2 regions of the Bacillus xiamenensis genome follow, and region 1 is predicted to be linked to the other one. Evidence: riboswitches for the same ligand, from Rfam matches in the RefSeq annotation. Region 1 holds a riboswitch; the other holds the start of a gene.
What was found. A riboswitch is a leader RNA that binds a small molecule or an ion and turns the genes downstream of it on or off. The one in region 1 is predicted to bind glycine.
Positions count from the first base shown of each region.

Region 2: it holds a riboswitch for glycine, as region 1 does, so the genes downstream of both, BK049_RS08750 (amino acid permease) here and gcvT (glycine cleavage system aminomethyltransferase GcvT) in region 1, are expected to answer to the same signal.

Region 1 covers NZ_CP017786.1:3,130,267-3,133,687, forward strand. The annotation lists gene BK049_RS15975 (DEAD/DEAH box helicase) at 1-753, opposite strand, end outside; glycine riboswitch at 1,003-1,109, shown strand; glycine riboswitch at 1,113-1,208, shown strand; gene gcvT (glycine cleavage system aminomethyltransferase GcvT) at 1,312-2,409, shown strand; gene gcvPA (aminomethyl-transferring glycine dehydrogenase subunit GcvPA) at 2,426-3,421, shown strand, end outside.
Region 2 covers NZ_CP017786.1:1,726,097-1,729,517, forward strand. The annotation lists gene BK049_RS08745 (LacI family DNA-binding transcriptional regulator) at 13-1,035, opposite strand; glycine riboswitch at 1,314-1,393, shown strand; gene BK049_RS08750 (amino acid permease) at 1,556-2,905, shown strand; gene BK049_RS08755 (DUF3169 family protein) at 2,949-3,421, opposite strand, start outside.

The sequences.
Region 1 (3,421 bases):
TTGTTTTAGCCGGTCATGGTCTTCAAGCTGAAGTTCCTTTTTAGCAAAGAGATCTTTGAACTGATGTTCATTTCCTAGATGCCCTGGTTTCAAAAGGGAGACGAGATTGAAAATTTCTCCTATTCGGTTTTGGATAGGTGTCGCTGTGAGCAGCAGGCAGAACTTCTTATTCAAATTTCTCACAAACTCATAGTTTTTCGTTTTATTGTTTTTCAGTTTGTGTGCTTCATCAATAATGACCATATCGTAGGCGATGGATAAAATGGTGTCTCGATGTGGCTGTCTTTTGGCAGTATCAATCGAGGAAACGACAACATCACACTGCTCCCACACATAGCTCTTTTTTTGCTCGACAGCATCAATGTAAAATTTCGTCCGCAGCTCTTGCACCCATTGGGACACAAGGGAGGCGGGTACGAGAATGAGAATCTTTTTGGCAAGTCCGCGAATCATGTATTCTTTGATAATGAGTCCAGCTTCTACGGTTTTCCCAAGGCCCACTTCATCTGCTAAAATGGCTTTCCCGTTCATCTCTTCTACGACTCTTTTAGCGACTTCAAGCTGGTGTTTTAAAGGAGTAAATGCAGGCAGGTGTGCGGGAGCCAGCAGCCCCTCGAATGAATCGATGGCTGTGACTTGTTGAACCTGCGCTGCTAAACGGTACATATTCCAGTTCGCCCAGGGGCCGTCTGCTGAAAGCCGCTGCTGAAATTCATTTGCCCATTCCTCATCAAAAATCGTTTGAATATTCAATGTCATCGCCTGCCTTTCTAGTCGGTTGATGTAAAATCGTTCTGTTTTTAAACGCTTCATTTTTTAATAGGTGTTTAAAAGATGATATATTTTAATAAAAGCGAACGATACTAAATGTTTATTTTAAAAATGTTAATGATTTTTCTGTTGCTCTCGATCCATTTCTAATGGTAGGATGTTGGTAAGTGAACTAGAGAATAAGTCACCCATTTTGATAGTATGTCCAATAAATGTGAAGAATATGAGCGGATGATGGTATGGGGAGAGACCTAGCGGTTATTTTGCACTGGCAGGCGCCGAAGGAGCAAGCTGATTGAATCAGTGAATCTCTCAGGCAAAAGTACTCTTACCGGACGCAACTCTGGAGAGTGTTTGCTCATCGGTTTTTAGCAAACCACCAAAGGGGAAAACGCACAATGATGTTGTGCTGTAAACTTTCAGGTGCAAGGACAGAGACTTCTTTTTGATAAAAGGGAGCGCTCTGTCCTTTTTTGCTGTGATTTTTTCTGAAAATTCAGCTTGTGGTCTGCACTGTAAGAAAAAAGGGGGAAATGATTGATGTTGAAACGAACACCGCTTTTTCATGCGTACGAAACATTTGGCGCAAAAACGATTGATTTCGGGGGCTGGGAATTACCTGTCCAATTTTCTTCCATTAAAGAAGAACATGAAGCTGTTCGAACAAAAGCAGGGCTTTTTGATGTGTCTCACATGGGTGAGGTGGAAGTCAAAGGTCAAGATGCCCTTCCTTTTTTACAAAGGTTATTAACCAATGATCTGTCGAAGCTGACAGATGGTAAGGCACTATATACAGCCATGTGCTATGAAGATGGCGGAACGGTGGATGACCTGCTTGTCTACCAAAAAGAAAAGAACAACTATTTGCTTGTCATCAATGCATCAAATATCGAAAAAGATGTGGATTGGCTGCTTCAGCATCAAGGGGAGGATGACGTTACAATCAAGAACATCTCTGATCAAACCGCCTTGTTAGCCCTTCAAGGACCTCTTGCTGCTGACATCATGAAGGATGTGGCAGGTAAAGAGGTGACATTACTCAAGCCGTTTACATTTTTATCAAAAACGGAGGTCGCTCAAAAAGAGGTGCTTGTTTCAAGAACCGGCTATACAGGAGAAGACGGCTTTGAAATCTACTGCCAGTCAGAGGATGCTGTCCATATTTGGTCGGCTTTATTAGAAGCGGGTGAGCCTAAAGGGCTCATTCCATGCGGTCTCGGTGCACGTGATACCTTGAGATTTGAAGCAAGACTTCCGCTTTATGGCCAAGAGCTGACCAAGGATATTTCTCCTTTAGAAGGCGGGATTGGTTTTGCTGTTAAAACGGATAAAGAAGCCGATTTTATTGGAAAAGCCGCGCTCAAAAAACAAAAAGAAGAGGGAACGAAACGAAAGCTTGTCGGCATTGAAATGATGGATAAAGGAATTCCGCGGACAAACTATCCGGTCTTTTCAGGAGAGAAGCAGATTGGAATCGTCACAACGGGCACACAATCTCCAACGTTAAAGAAAAATGTCGGGCTTGCCTTGATCGAAACCGCTCAAGCCCAGCTTGGGACAGAGGTGGAAGTGCAAGTTCGCAAAAAACGTCTAAAAGCCAAAATCGTCGCCACACCATTTTATAAAAGAGCCAAATAACGAGGAGGAATAGAGGATGAAGCACAGGTATTTGCCGCAAACAGAGCAAGATCAAAAAGAAATGCTGGATGTCATTGGCGTTCAGTCAATTGATGAGCTTTTCTCAGATATCCCAGAGAAAGTAAGATTCAAAGGCACATATAACATCAAAGAAGCCGCATCTGAAACAGAGCTCGTGCGGGAATTGTCTCGTCTCGCTGCCAAAAATAAAGATACTCTTGCCTATGCATCGTTTTTAGGTGCTGGTGTGTATGATCATTACCAGCCTGTGATTGTAGATCATGTGATTTCACGTTCTGAATTTTATACAGCATATACACCGTATCAGCCTGAGATTTCGCAAGGTGAATTGCAGGCGATCTTTGAATTTCAAACGATGATTGCGGAGCTGACCGGTATGGATCTTGCAAATTCCTCAATGTATGATGGCGGAACCGCATTAGCTGAAGCGGCGATGCTGGCTGCAGGACATACAAAGAAGAAAAAGGTTGTGGTCTCTGAGACAGTTCATCCTGAATCACGAGCGGTGCTGAAAACATATGCAAAAGGACAGCATATTGAAGTCGTCGAAGTACCTGCACGTAAAGGACAGACGGATATTGCTGCATTAGAAGAAGCTGTCTGCGACGAAACAGCAGCGGTTCTTGTACAATATCCAAACTTCTTCGGTGTCGTTGAACCGTTAAAAGAGATTGAACCGATTGCACATCAAGGGAAAAGTCTGTTTATTGTTTCAAGTAACCCGCTTGCACTTGGTTTACTGACACCTCCAGGAAAGCTTGGAGCAGATATTGTCGTTGGTGATGCACAGCCGTTTGGCATTCCAGCTGCATTTGGCGGACCTCATTGCGGATATTTCGCTGTGACGAAAAAACTAATGCGGAAAGTGCCGGGGCGTTTAGTCGGACAAACAGAAGACGAGAACGGTGTGCGTGGATTTGTACTGACCCTACAAGCGCGCGAGCAGCACATTCGAAGAGATAAAGCGACTTCTAATATATGTTCCAATCAG
Region 2 (3,421 bases), 1.4 Mb from region 1:
CCCTTTTTCTATTCATGAGGATGTAGATGTTTCTCTAATATGAAGTTGTGGCTTTAAGATTAATCGCTGGAACTCTTCATCCTGCCCGTTCATTTTATGATATAAAAGATTCGCTGCTTTTACCCCGATGGATCGCGGGAATGATGAGACAGTGGTGAGCGGCGGGTGATACATCTCCGCTTCAGGAATATTATCAAATCCAACAACATCGATGTCTTCACCAGGCTTGATATCGCGTGCTGACAATTCTTGAATGACCCCAAATGCGACTAAGTCGCTAAAACAAAAAATAGCAGTAGGCGGATTGGGCTGATCCATGACTTGGGCAAGTGCTTCTTTCCCGCCTTCACGGGTAGGTTCGATATCGATAATAAGAGATTCATCAATCGTTATGCATTCCTCGTCATGGGCTCTTTGGAAACCTTTCATTCGTTCAATCCAAGTCGATGAGGACTTGATTCCGCCTAAGAAGGCAATGCGTCGATGTCCTTTTTGAAGCAGGTGATGTACTGCCATCCAAGTACCTTGTTCATAATCAGCGCCGACATAATCACAATGGACATCCGCTAATTCACGGTTTGCCAGTACTTTTGGGGTGCGTATGTTGTTTAACTGTTTGACCGTCCGTGTAGAGCTTTTCGAAGCGGGATTTAAGATGATTCCGCCAACTCGGTGCTCTACCATGGTGGAAATGAGCCGTTCCTGTTTATCGACACTGTCAAAGGTTGTCCCAAGCAAAACGGTATAGCCAAGTGATTCAAGTGTGGTTTGCACGCCGATTAAAAATTCAGAAATAAAGGTGTTTGAAATATCTGTAACGATCACACCGACAATATTTGAGCTTTTTGACCGCATGTTGGCGGCGACGCGATCATACACGTACCCTAAATCTTCCATGGATTGCAGCACTTTTTTTCGAGTTGCTTCTGAGATTCTAGGGTTGTTGCGAACAACGAGTGAGGCCGTTGAAGTCGATACACCGGCATGCCGGGCGACTTCCTGTAATGTGACACGCTGCTTGTTCATTTTTTTCATTTTATCTTCACCAACTTCAATGAATTGCCTACCTTTGGTTCATGATCAAGATGGATTTCTCCATCAAACGAGCCGAACATTCTTAGTTTTATTATACCTTAATCAGGGGGTGTTGATGAAGTGATGTCATATTGCATTGTCAAATAGGGGGGATAAAAGTTTAAAAAGATGACCATTGACAGCTTTCTTCTAGAGGCGTAAAATATAAAATTATTCAGATATAGAAACATTTTAAGTAAATATCGAAAGCTATGATTGCTATGGGTCACACTATGGCAGGAGCAGCTTCTGGAGAGACCGCATGTATGTGCGGCGCCGAAGGGTTCACAATCTCAGGCAAAAGGACAGAAGAGTACGAAATATTGTATTTGTGATGCATGGATGTTGCCATGTATTGCTTTTCTCTATTTTGCTATTCTTTTATGACCATGAGATTGGAGCGCATCCAATCTCTTTTTTTATGGACTTTTTGAGCGTTCATTATTTCAGTATAGGATCGTGTCGTAGGAGGGCGTTGACATTGGCACAGCAAGAGTTAAAACGAGATTTATCAAACCGCCATGTACAGTTGATTGCAATTGGCGGAACCATCGGAACAGGGCTGTTTTTAGGCTCTGGAAAGGCGATTCAATTGGCAGGACCGTCGATCATTTTTGCCTATTTAATTGTCGGAATGGCTATCTTTTTTGTCATGAGGGCACTTGGAGAATTGCTCTTATCGAAGACGGGCTATCAATCCTTAACGGATATTGCAGAGGACTATCTTGGCCCATGGGCTTCCTTTGTGACAGGGTGGACGTATTGGTTTTGCTGGATAATGACAGCGATGGCTGATGTCATTGCGGTCGGGGTATATGTGCAGTATTGGTTTGACATTCCGCAGTGGATTCCCGCCATTATTTGTTTATTGATTTTACTAGGGTTTAATTTACTAACGGTGAAGCTTTTTGGAGAAATGGAATTTTGGTTTGCACTGATTAAAGTGATGACGATTCTACTGTTAATTGGTGTTGGAATGGTCCTGTTAATCATTGGTTTTCAAACAGATGCTGGACCTGTGACGGTCACAAATCTTTGGTCACACGGCGGGTTATTTCCACATGGTGTCACAGGCTTCTTACTGTCATTCCAAATGGTGATTTTTGCGTATGTGGGAGTGGAACTTGTCGGTGTATCCGCAGCAGAAACGGCGAATCCTCAAAAAAATATCCCATCTGCGATTAATAAAATTCCATTAAGAATTCTCTTTTTCTATGTGGGTGCGATCTTTGTTTTATTATGTATCAACCCATGGACCGAGCTTGGTGCATCAGAAAGTCCTTTTGTGAAAACCTTTGGACTCATTGGTATACCAGTAGCAGCGGGGATCATTAATTTTGTCGTCCTGACGTCTGCGGCTTCCGCTTGTAATAGCGGTATGTTCTCAACGAGCCGAATTTTGTATAATCTCAGTCACCAAAAGCAGGGACCGGCTTCCTTTGGCCGTTTGAATAAGCATGCTGTCCCAAGTAATGCACTGTTTGTTTCAACGATTGTCGTGTCTGTAGGGGCTCTTTTAAGCAAGCTGATTCCAGAACAAGCTTTTGGAATTGTGACAACGATCAGTGCGATTTGTTTCATTTGGGTATGGAGTATTATTTTAATATGTCATTTGAAATATAAGAAGACACGTCCTGAACTGCATAAGGCGTCTACCTTTAAAGCGCCATTTACACCTTTTGTGAATATAGCGGTTCTTGTGCTATTTGCTGCCATTCTTGTCATCATGCTTTTCGCTGATGCAACACGTCCAGCGCTGTTATTGACACCAGTATGGTTCGGGTTCCTATTGTTGATTTATGCACGAAAGAAACGCCGATCAGCATCATGAACGAAAAAAGCACAGCCTTCTCCAGTGGCTGTGCTTGATCTATTTACCGATTTCTAATTTTCAACATATAATGTGCATTCAAAATGATCAGAACGAGTCCAATGATGATGATCGAAAAGAGCTGAGAGTGATTGGCTCCAAGAGAATACACAATCAAAATAAACATGGCACCGGTCAATAAAATATTCATCATTTGATGGGTGTGAAATAGCCCATCCAGCATCACATGTTTTTCCCCTTCATCAGAAATGGCGAGTAGCTTTTTGCCATAATCCTTATCGGATGGACTTGGCAGAGGACGATTAGGGTAGACGAGTTTTAGAACAGAGAGCGCAACATACGAACTGATAATGGTGATGATAAACAAAGCGGCATTGATAAGAATAAGCCAGAGTGGCTGCTCAGTCACGATGGCCATACCAATGGCAATAATGGATAAAATGGTACTCACCGTATTAGCTAACGTTACATCAGTAAAAGTTCGATACTGTTTTGCTTCCAGTTCATCCTCCTCAT